Regions from separate parts of the Bradyrhizobium sp. YCK136 genome, predicted to be linked through region 2. Evidence: riboswitches for the same ligand, from Rfam matches in the RefSeq annotation. Region 2 holds a riboswitch; each other region holds the start of a gene.
What was found. Region 2 has a riboswitch for cobalamin ahead of ACFLEY_RS29995 (TonB-dependent receptor). Riboswitches for the same ligand answer to the same signal wherever they lie in the genome.
Positions count from the first base shown of each region.

Region 1: another riboswitch for cobalamin. It lies ahead of metE (5-methyltetrahydropteroyltriglutamate--homocysteine S-methyltransferase); the one in region 2 lies ahead of ACFLEY_RS29995 (TonB-dependent receptor).
Region 3: another riboswitch for cobalamin. It lies ahead of ACFLEY_RS48550 (ribonucleoside triphosphate reductase); the one in region 2 lies ahead of ACFLEY_RS29995 (TonB-dependent receptor).

Region 1 covers NZ_CP172424.1:1,292,648-1,298,755, forward strand. Annotated here, with positions in the region: partial or broken gene ACFLEY_RS06105 (IS1380-like element ISBdi2 family transposase) at 164-1,506, shown strand; gene ACFLEY_RS06110 (nodulate formation efficiency C protein) at 1,758-2,483, opposite strand; cobalamin riboswitch at 3,493-3,695, shown strand; gene metE (5-methyltetrahydropteroyltriglutamate--homocysteine S-methyltransferase) at 3,796-6,108, shown strand, end outside.
Region 2 covers NZ_CP172424.1:6,177,684-6,183,791, reverse strand. Annotated here, with positions in the region: gene ACFLEY_RS30015 (energy-coupling factor ABC transporter permease) at 1-487, shown strand, start outside; gene cobF (precorrin-6A synthase (deacetylating)) at 534-1,283, shown strand; gene cobT (nicotinate-nucleotide--dimethylbenzimidazole phosphoribosyltransferase) at 1,294-2,346, shown strand; gene ACFLEY_RS30000 (histidine phosphatase family protein) at 2,353-2,925, opposite strand; cobalamin riboswitch at 2,998-3,200, shown strand; gene ACFLEY_RS29995 (TonB-dependent receptor) at 3,313-5,661, shown strand; gene ACFLEY_RS29990 (PepSY domain-containing protein) at 5,674-6,108, shown strand, end outside.
Region 3 covers NZ_CP172426.1:86,666-92,773, forward strand. Annotated here, with positions in the region: partial or broken gene tnpC (IS66 family transposase) at 1-918, shown strand, start outside; gene ACFLEY_RS48540 (anaerobic ribonucleoside-triphosphate reductase activating protein) at 1,585-2,238, opposite strand; gene nrdD (anaerobic ribonucleoside-triphosphate reductase) at 2,195-2,386, opposite strand; gene ACFLEY_RS48550 (ribonucleoside triphosphate reductase) at 2,400-4,409, opposite strand; cobalamin riboswitch at 4,543-4,755, opposite strand; partial or broken gene ACFLEY_RS48555 (IS1380-like element ISBdi2 family transposase) at 5,032-6,108, opposite strand, start outside.

The sequences.
Region 1 (6,108 bases), 4.9 Mb from region 2:
GGACTGCTGCGAGAAAGGCACCCGGACCGTTGCGGAAGCTAACCTGTCTTATTCGTAAGAGGCGCCCGAGAGGCTGGCGAGCGTGGTGTAAAGCGCTGATACGGCGTAGGATTCGGTTGTGAAGCCAACCCCATCACCTCCAACCGCGAACGCCACGCCCGCCATGACCGACGATACGATTCCGCCCTTCTCGTTTCCAGCCATTCACGCCAAGAAAGTCACAGCTGCCTTCGATGGTGGGCGCCTAACCTCGAACGGGGGCGTGATGCTTCTGGCGATGGCCGAGCGGCGTCTCGGCTTGGCCGACAATCTGGCCCGGGTGTTCCCGGATCGGCGCGATCCGACGCGGGTCGTGCACAGCCTTGTCGATATGTTCCGCGCGCGCATGTTCGCGATCTGCTGCGGCTACGAGGACGCCGACGACCTCGATCATCTGCGGTCCGATCCGGCATTCAAGCTGGCCTGCGGACGGCTGCCGGACACGGGCCGCGATCTGTGTTCCCAGCCGACGCTGTCGCGGCTGGAGAATGCTCCGCGCCTGCGCGACGTGATCCGGCTGACCTACATTTTGGTCGACGCATGGATGGATAGCTACCCCACGAGCCGGCATCCGTCACGCTCGACATCGATGATACCTGCGACGTCGTCCACGGCCATCAGCAGCTCTCGCTGTTCAACGCTCATTATGATGAACGCTGCTTTCTGCCGATCCACGTCTACGACACGGAGAAGAGCCGGCCCGTGGCCGTCGTGCTGCGGCCCGGCAAGACGCCGGGCGGCGTCGAGGTGCGTGCCCATCTGCGCCGCCTGGTACGGCATATCCGGACGCGGTGGCACAACACGCAAATTACGTTCCGTGGCGACGGGCACTATGCCCGGCCGGAGGCCATGGCGTGGTGCGAGACCAACGGCATCGACTACATCTTCGGTCTGTCCGGCACCAAGCCTCTCGCCAGAAAAGTCGACGAGGTCGCCGACGACATCCGCACCCGACGCGCCATCGAGAACCTGCCGGTTCTGCGTGGCTATACCGAGACCCGCCACAAGGCAAAGTCCTGGGATCGCGAACGGCGCACCGTCGCCCGTATTGAGGCGACGATGCTCGGCCTCGACATCCGTTTCGTCGTCACCAGCCTCGATGTCGGCTCGGCCGAGTGGATCTACGACAGCCTGTATTGCGCGCGCGGCCAAGCCGAGAATCTGATCAAGCTGCATAAGACACAGCTCGCCTCCGACCGCACCAGCTGCCGTTCGGCGCTCGCCAACCAGGTCCGTCTCGTGCTCCATACGGCCGCTTATTGGCTGATGCTGACCGTGCGCGACGCCATTCCCAAAGCCCGGGAATTGGCCACTGCCGAGTTCGCGACGCTGCGTCTTCGTCTTCTGAAAATCGCTGCCCGTGTGGTCGAGACCACGAGCCGCATTCGCCTTGCGTTCGCCGCGGCATGTCCCGAAGCCGACCTGATCCGCGGCTTGCCCGGCGCGCTGCTGCCGCTCAGTCCTTGACCGGCGGGGCGTCCGCCCCCCGTTCGCCCCACTCCTCCATCGCCTACAAAACAGCTTGATGTAGAACCCGGTGAGAAAAGGCCGGACGGTCACCCACGCCAGCCGCCAGCCCCCGTCAGACGTCAAGAACGACCGTGCTCTCGTGAACAGATCGGGCTAAAACAAAGCAAGTGCCGAGCGCGTATGTCTTGCAGTCGGTCCGAGGCACTGGGCCATGGAGGAACTGCGGCGCGATGTTGCTCTGCGGCAGTTTACTCGGGCCTTCGCTCTCCTAAGTATTCCTCTTCATTTGGCTCGGTGCGTTGGAACCAGGAGCCAGGGGCAAATTTCGCGATGCGCTTGGCAAAGGAGGATTGTGGCTCCCAATCCTGTCCTTCTCTCTTTTCGAAAGTGATGACCCCGTTGTGTGCAAAATAACGTGGTCCTTGGATACTACAATTCACCAAGAGCTGAACGCGCCACACGTCACCCGTCTCGGCCGGTTTGCCATTCCGCTTCGGTAAGTAGTCCACTCCAACTGGTTCAATGATAGTGCAGCGGCCCTGCCGCAGAAGATCGCCGAGCCGGCCTTGCGGGGTGGCCACGAAGTTGAAGTTGGCCGGATCATGCAGAAAGCGAAGATTTGCGTCCCTTTCGCCATCTGCGACTTCACTGGCGATCAGGGAGAGCGCCAGGGCGCGCCAGCCCAATTCCATCGGCTTCGCATAAGTCGACGCAAGTTCAAACGTGCCGTCGAGGGCGATCTTCCAAGTGATAACGTACTGTTCGTCCGATTTGTTGTCCCGGTGTCTGGTCCACGAAACGAAAATAAAGTCGTTTTGGCCAAGTTCAACAACGCCCCACATTTGAGGCACGAACTGTGCCACCTTCGAGACATTGGAGATAATTTGTTCTATCGTCTCACCATCTTGCGCTCGCCAAGTTGACTTCAATCGTTCGACAAGGGGGCTGTCGCTGGCCCGAATATTATTGCTCATGGCAGCCGGCCAGGCGAGGCAGATTAAGAATCCGACCAAGCAAAGCCATAGCGCGGGTCTTCCAGACATTCTCTTCATAACCCTCGGCCTATCGCGTTTCATCCAAACATCTTGTAAAGCAGGCAACCTCGAACCTGCTATGAGCCATCGCAAGAAGTTTACGGGGATGCGACGTGGCACCCGCTGGCTGTCCCGCGCGATCAGGCGCTCCCTGTATGTCATGCGCAGCTAACTTCCCCGACAGCGACTGCGTCAATTGGCTGAGCTGGACCTGCCCAGCAGGAGGAGACTGGGCATGCCGAGGGTCTGCATTCTTCGTGCCAGGCAATAGGCGGAAATTTTCACAGAGTTTGTGTCGCTCTTGTCGACTTTCCGACCTTTGCACGTTTTCGATGTTCCTATTCAGTGTATCCGCCGCAGCTTGTGCATCCTTGTCCCGCACCGGATATTTAGCAGAAGAGTTGAACGCCTCGATGCCGGATGCCTGATGGACGGAAGTGCGTTTGCCGCTATTGAGCTGTGTGGTTCGCTATCGTGCCGCCGGCGTTCGAGCTGCATGATTGCCAGCGGCACCAAGCCGGCTTGATCCCGGCTTTGAAGTCTGGGTGGCACGCAAATCAACCCCTCGCCTCGTATGTTGCTAAATTCCGCCACGTGCCTTGGCCTATTCGCTGCAGATCCTTTAGTTGAGAGAATAGCTGGCTAGCCGAGGTGCTGGGCGAACCTCTGGAAATCGCAAAGCCGCATCGAAAGCATTCTGATAGAAACGTCGGTACTCCCGCCGGAAGGCTGCTTCTGTCCCTTTCATCGATCTGGCGTGCGGCTCCGCCTCAAGGCAGCTCCGGATGCTATCCCGGTATCTGAGAAGGATATGTCTGATTATGACATCTCTGATTAGAGAATGTTTCTGGATGGTGGTAAGTCACAGAGATGCACGGTCATTCGGCTAGCAGATGTCGCAGATTAGCTTGCACATAATCTGAGAGGTTGACGGAAGAGTTCTCGTGCCGATAATCCAAGTCGTCGAGGTTCTCCGGTTCCCATTGATCCGGAGCTAAGAGGGAAGCCGGTGCAAATGCCGGCGCTGCCCCCGCAACTGTAAGTGGCGAGCCGCTGTCCAACGATGTCACTGAAGCCTGCACGGCTTCGGGAAGGCCGGACAGCAGCGATGACCAGCAAGCCAGGAGACCGGCCCCGACAATATATTGGTCCACGGGCGGGGTGTCTCGGTGGTACGCCAAGCAGCCGTCGCACGCGCGACTTCTCCTGCCTGCGTCCGCCATGGCCTTTGTCCCCAACAGGGGTTAACGCGATGTCTCCTCTCTCTCTCCCAGTTGCTACGCTCGGAACGCCACGCATCGGCCCAAGGCGTGAGCTCAAGCTCGCTCTAGAAAGCTACTGGTCTGGAAAGATTAGTGAACAGCAGTTGCACGAAGACGCATCCGGCCTACGCGCAGCGAATTGGGCTCGTCAGAAATCGCTCGGCGTCACGATCATTCCGTCAAACGACTTCTCGCTGTATGATCAGGTGCTTGATACAAGTGTCATGGTTGGCGCCATCCCGGAGATCTACGCCTCGAACGGAGAATCCGTTTCGCTCCAGACGTACTTCGCCATGGCCCGCGGATCGCAATGCGGCGATCAGGATGCGAGTTGCGACCAGAGTACGCGGGGATCTGGCGTGCCCGCGCAGGAAATGACCAAGTGGTTCGATACCAACTACCACTACATGGTTCCCGAGTTTTACCGGGGACAGGCGTTCAGACTGTGCTCTCGCAAACCCGTCGAAGAGTATGAGGAAGCCAGGGCTCTTGGCTTTCAGACCCGCCCTGTCCTGATCGGGCCGGTCACATTTTTAAAGCTCGGCAAGAGTACCGATAGCGCGTTCCAGCCCCTCTCTCTCCTCGATGATCTGATACCTGTCTATATCGAACTTCTGCATGAATTAGCCAAACGAGGGGCAAGTTGGGTTCAGTTTGATGAGCCCTGCCTGGTCCTTGATCTGGATGAGGCGGCGCGACAATCGTTGCTGCACGCCTATAACCGGTTCGCAAAGGAGGGACCCGCTATCAAGATCATGCTTGCGAGCTATTTCGGCGCCCTAGGCGACAATCTGGATACTGCCTTGAGCCTGCCAATTTCCGGTCTGCACGTCGATTTGGTTCGAGCGCCAGAACTATTGGATCAGATCATTGCTGACGGCCGAAGTGATCTCGTCATGTCGCTCGGTGTCATCGACGGCCGCAATGTGTGGCGGTCGAACTTGCCGTCGCTCCGTCAGCGGCTGAAGCCCTCGATTGCGAAGCTTGGCAGGCACCGTGTACAGCTCGCTCCGTCCTGCTCGCTGCTTCACGTGCCGGTCGATGTTGAACTCGAGACCGGGCTCGCGTCCGACGTCAAGAGCTGGCTTGCTTTCTCGGTTCAGAAGATGCGTGAGCTTGCGATCCTGGCGCGGGTACTCGCAGGCGACCAGAATGTTGGGCTAGCTCTTGCCGAGTCGGAATGCGCCGCGACTGCCCGCCGGACCTCGCCGAAGATCCATAATGCCAACGTCGCTGTCCGAATGAGGGCGATCGATCAGACGATGCGCCAGCGCGCCACCCCGTTTGCCCGTCGTTCCGAGATCCAAAGGGAACGCTTTGGACTGCCGGCTTTTCCTACCACGACGATAGGATCGTTTCCGCAGACCACAGCGGTGCGAAATGCTCGCGCGGCGCATGCGCGAGGTGCGATGAGCGAGGAGCAATACGACAGGTTCCTCAAAGAGGAGATAGCCCGCGCCGTACGTTGGCAGGAGGACATCGGTCTTGACGTCCTCGTGCATGGCGAATTCGAGCGTAATGACATGGTGCAGTACTTCAGCGAGCAACTCGCCGGCTTCGCATTTACAAGGAACGGATGGGTTCAGTCCTATGGTTCGCGCTGCGTTAGGCCCCCGATCCTGTTTGGCGATGTAGTGCGGCCGAAGCCGATCACCGTGGAATGGTGGCGCTACGCGCAATCACTAACTGGTAAGCCGATGAAGGCGATGTTGACCGGACCGGTGACGATCCTGAACTGGTCGTTTGTTCGCGATGATATTCCTAGAAGCGAGGTCTGCCGTCAGCTTGCGCTCGCGATGCGCGATGAAGTCCGCGATCTCGAGAATGCCGGTGCAGCCATAATACAGATCGACGAAGCTGCACTCCGCGAAGGATTGCCATTGCGCCGGTCGGACTGGAAGGCATATCTCGATTGGGCCGGAGATTGCTTCCGCCTCTGCTCATCGGGCGTTACCGATCAAACGCAAATCCATACACATATGTGCTACTCAGAGTTTAACGACATCATCGGTGCGATCGCTGCAATGGATGCGGATGTCATTTCAATCGAGACGTCGCGATCGAAAATGGAGCTACTGGATGCGTTCAGGAAGTACGAATATCCAAATCAAATCGGACCGGGCGTGTACGACATTCACTCTCCACGCGTCCCCGAGACGGGCGAAATGAAGGAGCTGATGGTGCTAGCTCGGACGCGTTTGCAGGATTCGCAGCTTTGGGTCAATCCGGACTGCGGCCTAAAAACGCGCAAATGGGAGGAGGTTCGGCCGGCGCTCACCAACATGGTCGCTGCCGCGCGCGAA
Region 2 (6,108 bases):
CCCGGTCGGCGTGTCCGAGGTGCACTTCATCCTCGGCTCGACCTTGTTCCTGCTGTTCGGTGCTGCGCCCGCGGCCTTCGGCCTCGCGCTCGGCCTGCTGTTCCAGGGCGTCTTCTTCGAGCCGGCCGACCTGCCGCAATACGGCATGAACGTCACCACGCTGCTGGTGCCGCTGTTCGCGATCCAGGCGATCGCCACGCGGATCATTGCCCGCAACACCGCCTATGTCGATCTCAGGTATCGCCAGGCGCTGGCGCTTTCGACGACCTATCAGGCCGGCGTCATCGGCTGGGTGGCGTTCTGGGCGCTCTATGGCTCCGGTTTTGCCATGACCAACCTCGTCAACATTGCGACCTTCGCGGCCTCCTATGCGCTCGTCATCGTGATCGAGCCGCTGGCCGATCTCGCCGTGCTGGCGCTGGCGAAGTCGCTGCGCGGCGTCACCGCGCCCGGCCTCGTCACCCCGCGCCTGCACAACGCGGCCTAAGAGACAAGCGAAAGGGCGGCCGTCATGGCCGCCCTTCGCGAACATGATGCTCACTCTCTCCCTGATAGGCATCGGTTGCGGCGATCCCGAGCAGCTCACGCACGCCGCGACCCGCGCCATCAACGCGGCCGATCTCGTCCTGATCCCGCGCAAGGGGAGCGCAAAGTCCGATCTCGCCGATCTCAGGCGGACGATCTGCGCGGATGCGCTGACCAGCGACAACACGCGTATCGCCGAGTTCGATCTTCCCGTGCGCGACGCAGGCGAGGCGGACTACCGCAAGGGCGTCGACGATTGGCACGATGCGGTCGCCGCGAAATGGTCGCAGACCATCACGAGCCATCTCGAAGGGGATGGCAGGGTCGCGCTGCTAATCTGGGGCGATCCGTCGCTCTACGATTCCTCGCTGCGCATTGCGGGCCGGCTCGATCCCTTGCCGGAGATCGAGGTCATCCCCGGCATCACGTCGATCCAGGCGTTGTGCGCGGCGCATGCGCTGCCGCTCAACGACATCGGCGAGCCCTTTCTGGTCACGACAGGCCGCCGCTTGCGTGAAGGCGGCTGGCCGGTAAGCGCAGACACCGTGGTCGTGATGCTCGATGGCGGCACGGCGTTTCAGTCGCTCGATCCGGTCGGGCTCCAGATCTGGTGGGGCGCCTATCTCGGCATGCCCGATCAGATCATCATGTCCGGCGCGCTGGCCGAGGTGGGCCCGCGCATCGCCGCGCTGCGGCAGGAGGCGCGCGAGCGGCACGGCTGGATCATGGACTGCTACATCCTCAAGCGCAGGCCGTAAGCGAGGCAGCATGCTCCCCGAATGGGTCTACTATAAGTGCCCCGAGATCTCCGCGGTCCATCGCGACGCGGCGATCGTGCGGCAGGCGCAACTGACGAAGCCGACCGGCGCGCTCGGCCGGCTCGAGCAGCTCGCGATCGAGCTCGCGGGCCTGCAAGCGACCGAGCAGCCACGCGCGGCACGCGTGCCGATCATCATCTTCGCGGGCGACCACGGCATCGTTGCGCAAGGCGTGTCGGCCTATCCGCAAGCCGTGACCATCGCGATGATGGCGAACTTCGCCTCGGGCGGCGCCGCGATCTCGGTGCTGGCGCGTGAGTTGGGTTCGCACCTGGAAGTCGTTGACGCCGGCACACTGGCGCAAGACGAGATGATAGGCATCGTCACCGACAAGCCGCGCAGCGGCACGCGCGATTTCAGCGTCGAGGCTGCGCTCACGCCTGCAGAGCTGGCCTTCGCCTTCGAGGCCGGCGAGCGTGCGGTTGCGCGCGCGGCAGCCGGCCAGCCCGATCTTCTGATCTTCGGCGAGATGGGTATCGGCAACACCACGACCTCGGCGGCGATCGCGGCGAGTCTGCTCGGCGTGAGCGCCGAAGAAATCGCGGGCAGCGGCACCGGCGTCGATGCCGCCGGCCGTGCGCACAAGGCGCGCGTGATCGATGCCGCGGTTGCGCGCCATGGCGTTGCGGCTGCGGCGCCCGAAAAAATCCTGTGCGCCGTCGGCGGCCTCGAGATCGCGGCCATTTGCGGTGCGATCATCGCGGCCGCGCAACGCCGCATTCCCGTATTGATCGACGGCTTCATCGTGTCGGTCGCGGCGCTGGCCGCCGTGCGCCTCAATCCGTCATGCCAGCCTTTCCTGCTGCCGTCGCATCAATCGGCGGAGCAGGGGCATCGGCTGGTGCTTCGCGCCCTGAACGTGCAGCCGTTGATCAGCCTCGATCTGAGGCTCGGGGAGGGATCTGGCGCCGCCATCGCGCTGCCGCTGGTGCGATCGGCCTGTGCGCTTCACAACGGCATGGCGACCTTCGCGCAGGCCAATGTGCCGGATCGCCCGGCCTGATCCGGCTCACACCACGCGCTGATTGACCGACACGACGCGCCAGCCGGTCGCGAGCCGGTCGATCCTGGTGAGCGACAGCGGATCGATCACGAAGCGCAGGGCAGCTTGCGGCGCAAGATCCAGCGCGATGCACAGTGCGGCGCGGATCGTGCCGGAATGCACGACGAGCGTTGCTGGCCCGGCGCCGATCCGTGACAGGCCCAGGCGGACGCGCGCGACCTGATCCTCGAAGCTTTCGCCGCCCGGTGGTCTCAGGTGCGCAGGGTCGCTCCAGAATTGCGCGTAGACTTCGCCGCCCATTGCGGCGAGTTCGTCATGCCGCCGGCCGGTCCAGTCGCCGAAATCCTGTTCGCTGAAGTTGCCCATCAGCTCCGGTTCGAGCCCCAATGCGCGCGCCGTCTCGACCGTGCGCCGCGACGGGCTGGCATAGCTCGCAGAGTCCCACGGCAGGCGCTGGCGCAACGCTTCCAGTTGCGCGCGATCGCCGAGATCGGCAGGCGCGTCCTGCGCGTGAATCGTCCCCGCGACGCCGTCGACGGGTGCATGGCGTATCAGCCAGAGGAAGGTCTCGCCTTCCATGCTTATCTCCAAGGAAGTTGGTCGCTGAGGCAATAACGCCGCAACTGCCACATTGACTCTGTCTCGATCGTAATCCTAGATGCTCGCGACGGTTTCCCCCGAGAGGGGATGAAAAGGGAATGCGGTGCGGGGATGTTTCCCCAATGCCGCGGCTGCCCCCGCAACTGTAAGCGGATAATCCTTCGTCAGAAGCCACTGGGTCCTCGGTCCCGGGAAGGCGACGAAGTGGTGACGACCCGCGAGCCAGGAGACCTGCCGTCAGCCGTGGTCACACGCGAAGATGTCGGTCGGGGAGTACAGACATTCGGCTTCATCGGAGGGCTGAAAGGCCAAAGGTGAGACCTCGTTCGCTGTGACGTGCCACTGACGTCATACCGAGGTCCCGCTGTGTCTTCTATCCGTATTGTACGGTCGCGCCGTTTCCTGCTCGCCTCTGCTGCTCTCACGTCGTTTACAGTCGCCGATCTGCCCGCCGCGCAGGCGCAGCAGGTCCGCGAACCGCTGCCGCCTGTCGAGGTGTCGCCCGCCCAGTCCCGCAAGCCGGCCAAGCCGGCTGCCCGGGACGCGCAGAGTGCGCGCCGCGCAGCAGCACGCAGGCCAGTGGTCGCATCGGCGGCGCCCAAGCCCGCCGTGCCGGCCGCGGGGGCGCCAACGCCGCTCAACAGCAATGCGGTGGCTGAGAGCGCCTCGCGTCTCGGCCTGACCGTGCGCGAGACGCCCGCGACCGTCGAGGTGATCTCGGCCGAGACCATGCGCGAGCAGGGCTATCGCACCGTGTCCGAGGTCGCACAAGGCGCGGTCGGCGTCACCTCCGGCGACGCTCCGGGAGAGCCGGCAGGCTTCTCGATGCGCGGCTTCACCAACAGCCAGATCAACACGCTCTACAACGGCATCAAGATCGGCCCGCAGAACATGACCTCGCGAATCATGGACACCGCCAATCTGGAGGCCGTCGAATTCCTGAAGGGCCCGGCCTCGCTGATCTCGGGCGAGGGCGCCGCCGGCGGCTCGATCAACCTCGTCACCAAGCAGCCGCACACCGGAGCGATCCGCAACGAGGCGGACTTCTCGTACGACTCCCTGAACTCGTTCCGCGCGCATTACGGCTCGGGCGGCAGCACCAACGTTCAGGGCCTCGACTACCGCTTCGACATCAGCCGCTCCTCGCTCAACGGCTTTGTCGACGACACCAACACCAAGACGCTCGACGTGTCCGGCCAGCTCAACTACCGCATCTCCGACAGCCTCAAGGTCTGGGGTGCGATCGAGTACCGCGAGGATCGCGGGAAGGCCTATTGGGGCGCGCCGCTGGTGCCGGTCGCTTTCAGCGGCTCGCATGCGACGACGGGGATTGTTTCCGGCACCTACTTCAACAGGACCGACCTCGGGGCCGTCACGATCGACGACCGCACCTTCAACACCAACTACAACGTTCTCGACAACCGAAACGTAGCGCAAGAGGTCTGGTTGCGCGGCGGCTTCGAGCTGAAACTGGCGCCGGACCTGACGCTGAAGAGTCAGGCCTATGGTTACGGCGCGGAGCGGTCGTGGTTCAACAACGAGATCGAGGCGTTCGATTCCACGAAAAACCAAGTGTATCGCGAGCGCTTCTATGTCGCGCACAGCCAGCGCCTTGTCGGCAATATCACCGACCTGATCTGGGACACGAACATCGCAGGCTTCGACAACCGGCTGGTCACGACGCTGTCGTCGAGCTATCTCGACTTCGTCAGGCCAGGCGCGGCGAAATTCCCGAACGACTATGTTCCGCTGGTCGATTTCGATCGTGGCTATTACGGACTGCTCGCGACCAAGCAGCAGACCGCGCGCATCGACAACGAGGCGCTGTCGTTCGAGGACCGGCTGAAGCTGACGCGGACCTTCGCGCTGATCGGCGGGCTGCGCGTCGAGCATATCGGGCTCGACCGCAACTCGACCGACGAGAACGGTCTGGTGAACGCGGGCTTTCCGTTCACCAAGGACTGGGCGCCGGTGACGGGACGCATCGGCTACACCTGGGAGGCCGTTCCGGGCCTCACCTTCTTCAGCCAGTACGCGACCGGCGCTGATATCTCCGCCAACAACATCTTCCTGCTGCTGCCGACCCAGCCGCTGGACCTCACGATCGCGCGGACCTACGAGACCGGCGTCAAGCACCTGTTCTGGGACAACCGGGCGGAGTGGTCGTTCTCGGCTTACGACATCCTGCGCAAGAACGTCTATGCGGCGGCCGGCGGGCAGGCGCTCAATATTGCGGGACGGCAGGAGTCGAAGGGCGTCGAGCTCGCGGCCTCGGTGCGGCCGATCGAGCCCCTTCGGCTGTGGGGCAACATCGCTTATGTCGATGCGCGCTATGCCGACTACAATTTCGTCGGCGGATCGTTCTCGGGCAACACGCCGCCGAACGTGCCGCGCATCGTTGCCAATGCTGGCGCCTTGTACCGCTTCTTCACGCCGTGGCCGGTCGAAGTCGGCATCACCGGCCGTCATGTCGGCGACCGCTACAATACCGATGCCAACACGGTGACGATGAAGGCGTATACCGTCGCCGACGTCTATGCCTTCGTCGACATTCCCAAGACGGTATTCAACGCGGTCGATCAGGCTCGCCTGACCTTCCGCGTGCGCAACATCGCCGACAAGCGCTACGCGATATGGGGCGATCCGTTCTATCCCGACCAGATCTTGCTGGGCGCGCCGCGAACCTATGAACTCTCGGCCGCATTCAAATGGTAGGGCGCTGACCACATGATGGGTGCGATCGTCCTGCTGCATCGCTGGCTCGGGATCGCGTTCTGCCTGCTGTTCGCGATGTGGTTCGCGACGGGAATCGTGATGCACTTCGTTCCGTTTCCATCGCTGACGGAAACGGAGCGGATTGCCGGTCTCGCGCCGGTGGATCGTACGGAGGTGAGGATCGGCGTTGCCGATGCCGTGGCCGCGAGCGGCATCGCCGATGCTACGCGCCTGCGCCTGATTCAGCGGAGCGACGGGCCGGTCTACGTCGTGTCGGGGCCCTCGCGCCTTCGCGCGGTTCGCGCGACCGACGGGCAGGATGCATCGGTGCGGTCGCCCGAGGTCGTGCTCGCCATCGTGCGGGCTCATGCGCGCCAGCGCGGGCTCGATGCCGCGCATGCGGCTGTCGTTGCGCAGGCGGACTACGACCAGTGGAGCGTGCCGAAC
Region 3 (6,108 bases), on a different replicon from region 2:
CGCGCCGTTCTGGCAGACTGGATGGGAACGGTCGCCTTCCACCTCGCGCCGCTGGTCGAGCGCATGAGCGTCGTGATGAAGCAATCGGGCCGCTTGTTCATAGACGAGACCAGGGCGCCTGTGCTCGATCCGGGCCGGGGCCGAACGAAGACCGGCTATCTGTGGGCTGTCCTGCGCGACGATCGCGGCCACGGCGGCGCTGATCCACCAATCGTGGTCTACCACTACGCGCCAGGACGCGGTGGTGACCATGCTGAGCGCATCCTCGAGGGCTTCGACGGCATCCTTCAGGTCGACGGATACCAGGGCTATCATCGGCTCGCACGGCCCAAGCGCAAAGGCGGCGTGCCGCTGCGGCTGGCCGCATGTTGGTCCCACTCAAGGCGCAAGATCATCGCAGCGACTCCGAAAGCCGGCTCACCCATCGCCGAAGCCGTTCTCGCGCGCATCGCCGCACTCTATGCGATCGAGAAGGAGATCCGTGGCGCCGACGCCCCGGCTCGGCAAACGACCCGTAACGAGCGATCACGGCCGCTCGTCGCTGAACTCGAGAGGTTTCTGCGCGAGCAAGCCGCTCGCCTGTCGCCGGGCAGCGAGATGGGCAAGGCGATCGCCTATCTCCTGAACCATTGGGATGGCCTCACCTTGTTTCTCGACGATGGTTGCGTTGAGATGGACACCAATCCCGTCGAAAATCAAATCAGGCCGCTGACTCTGACGCGTAAAAATAGTTTATTTGCTGGTCACGACGAAGGTGGTCGTTCATGGGCGCGCATAGCTTCGCTCATCGCCACCTGCAAAATCAACAGCGTGGAGCCCTACGTCTGGATGAAAGCGACGCTCAAAGCGATCGCAACCGGTCACCCGCAGTCCCGGATCGACGAGCTCCTGCCCTGGTCGTTCGGCCGCACCTCGTAATTCTCCGTCGTTGCCGCCTCCATACCCCCCGCCAACGATTTGCAAACACGTTGATCAACAGACTGCAATCCCCACGCCAAACCTTTGCGAATGGGACGCGAACGTCGCTTACGGGTGATTGGGAGTGCCGAGCTATAGCTTACCTTGTCAGCGCCCTCGAAGGCCAGGGCATCATGCCGAAAGCTGGGCAGCCAACCTATTTCGCAATCCACGAAGAACTGGACGAAAGCGAGGGGCGTCGGCGCGTTCGCATTTATCCTGAAATTGGCTTAAGAGCCGGAAGAGGCCTCGTCACCGCGGGCGACATCGAGCGGGCCATCGGCGGCCTTGATCGCGGCCTCTGCGAGTGGCTGGACTTCGAAACCGAGGCGGCCATCGCCTCAAGTCCCCCCTGTCTGACGGTTGTGGCACTGCCGAGATCATGCGCCGGTCGGGCAAATCGAAGCCAGTGGTGTGGCGCTGGCAGGCGCGTTTCATGGCGGAGGGCGTTGCCCGGTTGACGCGCGACAAGACGCTGTACTCGCAGCACTCTCGTTGTTGGGTCTCGGTATCTTCGGTCCGGGAATCGCAAATGGCCTGGTGTCTGGCGGACCGCAACTCGGGTGGAAGGAGTGTGGAAGGATAGGTGCCGCAGCCAGCACCCCGAACTGCAGCGGCTCACGGGGACTAAAGCAGGCTCGCGGTCGTGCATCCGGCCGCGCGGAACGGCTGAAGCCGATGGGCAGGAACGCCAAGCGCGACAAGGTCGGACGCCAGACGCGCCAGGTCGGAGCGATCCAGCAAGGCATCATGAACCGTCGTGCGGATGTCGCACGCGACGCCGCTTTCGAGCAGGCGCACGAGGCTGGCCTTGGCCTTGATGCCGCTCCCAATGACGCCAGTGATCCGCGCGTAATCATCGAACGCAGCCTTGACGTCGAAGCCAATCCAGTCGACGAGCGGCAATACGGCGGACAGCCGTGTGGGATAGGGCCCGGCGGTGTGCAATCCGATGCGGAAGCCGAGTTCGCGTCGCACAGCACGCATCGCGTCCGGCAGCGCCGCCTGGAGGGTGGGTTCGCCGCCAGAGAACACCACGCCGTCGAGCAGGCCGCGACGGCTGTCGAGAAAAGACAGCACGTCCGGCCACGCGATTTCGAAGTCTCCCCTCGGCGGAATCAGATGCGGGTTGTGGCAATAGCCGCACGACCAAGGGCAGCCCTGGCAGAACACCGTTGCCACGAGCTCGCCCGGCCAGTCGCAGGTGGACAGCCGGGCCAGCCCGCCAATCTGCAATTCAGCCGAGCGCGACGCGCGCTTCAGCGAAGAACCTGCGCTCATTGTGCTCGCCTTTCTTGCCGCGATTGAACGACGACACCGGCCGGTGATAACCCATCACGCGGGTCCAGACCTCACAGGGCTGGCGCTCGTCGTCGCTGAGCGTCACCGCGGAATCGGTGCTGGTCGCACGGGCAGTGGATTCGTTCATCTGTGGTCTCCTTTCAGTGCGCGGCGGCATGCCGCTTGGCTGCGAGCCGTTCGGCGTCGCATTTCGGGCAGAAGGCATGCTCGCCTTCGAGATAGCCGTGCGTCGGACAGATCGAGAATGTCGGCGTGACGGTGACGTAGGGTAGGCGGAAATTTGAGAGCGCCCGCCGCACGAGCTTCTTGCACGCTGCGCCCGAGGACAAGCGTGAGCCCATGTAGAGATGGAGCACCGTACCGCCGGTGTATTTGCGTTGCAGCTCGTCTTGGCGCTCAAGGGCCTCGAACGGATCGTCGGTGAGGCCGACCGGAAGCTGGCTCGAATTGGTGTAATAGGGGAGATCGACGGTGCCCGCCTGCAAGATTCCGGGGTAGCGCTTGCGGTCTTCCTTCGCGAAGCGGTAGGTCGTGCCCTCCGCGGGCGTGGCTTCGAGGTTGAACAGGATGCCGGTTTCGGTCTGGAACGCGGCGATGCGCGCGCGCACATGGTCGAGCAGCCGTACCGCAAAGGCATGGCCCCAGGGTGTGCTGATGTTCTCGCAATCGGCGGTGAGGTTGCGGATCATCTCGTTGACGCCATTGACGCCGAGCGTCGAGAAATGGTTGCGCAGCGTGCCCAGATAGCGCTTGCTATAGGGAAAAAGTCCGTCGTCCATGTAGCGTTGCACGACCTTGCGCTTGATGTCCAGGCTGTTGCGACCGATTTCCAGCAGCGCGTCGAGGCGATGGAATAGGCCCGCTTCGTCGCCGCGATGCAGATAGCCGAGGCGAGCGCAATTAATGGTAACCACACCAATAGAGCCGGTCTGCTCAGCGCTGCCGAACAGGCCGTTACCGCGCTTGAGCAGCTCGGTGAGATCGAGCTGTAGTCGGCAGCACATCGAGCGGATCATGTTCGGCTTGAGCTCGGAATTGATGAAGTTCTGGAAGTAGGGCAGGCCGTATTTCGCCGTCATCTCGAACAGGCGATCAGCGTTATCGCTCTCCCAGGGGAAATCCGCAGCGATGTTGTAGGTCGGGATTGGAAAGGTGAATACACGGCCCTTGGCGTCACCTTTCGTCATCACCTCCATATAGGCGCGGTTGATCATGTCCATTTCGGAACGCAGGTCGCCATAGGTGAAATCCATCTCCTCTCCGCCGATCACCGGCACCTGATCGCGGAGGTCCTCCGGGCAGGTCCAGTCGAAGGTGAGATTGGTGAAAGGCGTCTGCGTACCCCAGCGCGAGGGGACATTGAGGTTGTAGATGAGCTCCTGGATCGATTGCAGTACGTCGCCGTAGCTCAAGCCGTCCCTCCGGATGAACGGCGCCATATAGGTGTCGAACGAACTGAAGGCTTGCGCGCCCGCCCACTCGTTCTGCAACGTGCCGAGAAAATTGACGATCTGCCCGACCGCACTCGACATGTGCTTCGGCGGGCCGGCCTCGACCTTGCCGGGCACGCCGTTCAGTCCCTCGGTCAAGAGCGTGCGCAGCGACCAGCCGGCGCAATAACCGGCGAGCATGTCGAGGTCATGGATATGGATGTCGCCTTCACGATGGGCGTGGCCGATCTCCGGCGGGTAGATGTGCGACAGCCAGTAGTTGGCGACGACCTTGCCCGAGAGGTTCAGGATAAGGCCGCCCAGCGAATAGCCCTGGTTGGCGTTGGCATTCACGCGCCAGTCGGTACGTTCGAGATACTCGTTGATGGAAGCGGCGACATCAACCATCGTCTTGTGGTCCCGACGCGCCTGTCCGCGTTTCTCACGATAGACGATGTAGGCGCGCGCAGTGGCGAAATAGTCGGCCGCGATCAGCACCTGCTCGACAATATCCTGCACCTCTTCAATTTGGGGCGTTGCGCCGGCGAAGCGGTGCGCGATGACCTTGATAGTCTCTCCCGTGAGCCGGCCGGCCGCCTCGTCGTCGAACTCGCCGGTCGCCCGTCCCGCGCGCGCGATCGCAGAACGGATCTTGCCGGCATCGAACACAACCGTGTCGCCATCGCGTTTGACGATCGAGCGCGGCAATGCGGCTTGCAAAGAATTGCTTTGACCCAGACCAGACATCGGCATCCCATATGGGTTGGGGCAGGGCCGAGGTAGGCGCATGCGGAAAACGAGCCGCCCTCGGCGGCCGACTGCCGGCAAGCGACCACCGGGACACCCCGCCCGAGGACTCTGTTGTTGTCGCGGCAGGTCTCCTGGCTCGCGGGTTATTGCTGCTGTCTGGCCTTCCCGACGCGGAGATTTTGCGCCAGTGACTCTATCGACATCGGCTCGCCGCTTACAGTTGCGGGGGCAGCGCCGGCTTTGGCTTTCGGCCGTACCGGCTTCCCTCTTAGCTCTCTATCTTGTGATTCGAGAGACCGTGACGGCTACATTTAGGGGGCATATTCGATTCTGTGTCAACAGGTAGTTTATTGCAGCGGAAATATAGAGCCCGTCATGGGTTCTCGTCTTCGTTGCGCCACGCGTCGATTGTCTCGGGCTGCTTAGCCCGTCCTATTCGTGAGAGTGCGGCTTTTGGGCCCGATTGATGCGGCCGCACATCTTGTCTGACGAGGCGCACAGGATTGCCTTCGGCTTTTCGCCGCCTGACGACCGGTACTTTGCAACGCGCTTGAGGGATGGGTTGGGCGAACGGGGGCGGACGCCCCGCCGGTCAAGGACTGAGCGGCAGCAGCGCGCCGGGCAAGCCGCGGATCAGGTCGGCTTCGGGACATGCCGCGGCGAACGCAAGGCGAATGCGGCTCGTGGTCTCGACCACACGGGCAGCGAGTTTCAAGAGACGAAGACGCAGCGTCGCGAACTCGGCAGCGGCCAATTCCCGGGCTTTGGGAATGGCGTCGCGCACGGTCAGCATCAGCCAATAAGCGGCCGTATGGAGCACGAGACGGACCTGGTTGGCGAGCGCCGAACGGCAGCTGGTGCGGTCGGAGGCGAGCTGTGTCTTATGCAGCTTGATCAGATTCTCGGCTTGGCCGCGCGCGCAATACAGGCTGTCGTAGATCCACTCGGCCGAGCCGACATCGAGGCTGGTGACGACGAAACGGATGTCGAGGCCGAGCATCGTCGCCTCAATACGGGCGACGGTGCGCCGTTCGCGATCCCAGGACTTTGCCTTGTGGCGCGTCTCGGTATAGCCACGCAGAACCGGCAGGTTCTCGATGGCGCGTCGGGTGCGGATGTCGTCGGCGACCTCGTCGACTTTTCTGGCGAGAGGCTTGGTGCCGGACAGACCGAAGATGTAGTCGATGCCGTTGGTCTCGCACCACGCCATGGCCTCCGGCCGGGCATAGTGCCCGTCGCCACGGAACGTAATTTGCGTGTTGTGCCACCGCGTCCGGATATGCCGTACGGCGCAGATGGGCACGCACCTCGACGCCGCCCGGCGTCTTGCCGGGCCGCAGCACGACGGCCACGGGCCGGCTCTTCTCCGTGTCGTAGACGTGGATCGGCAGGAAGCAGCGTTCGTCATAATGAGCGTTGAACAGCGAGAGCTGCTGATGGCCGTGGACGACGTCGCAGGTATCATCGATGTCGAGCGTGACGGATGCCGGCTCGCGCGGGTAGCTATCCATCCATGCGTCGACCAAAGTGTAGGTCAGCCGGATCACGTCGCGCAGGCGCGGAGCATTCTCCAGCCGCGACAGCGTCGGCTGGGAACACAAATCCCGGCCCGTGTCCGGTAGGCGACCGCAGGCCAGTTTGAATGCCGGATCGGACCTCAGATGATCGA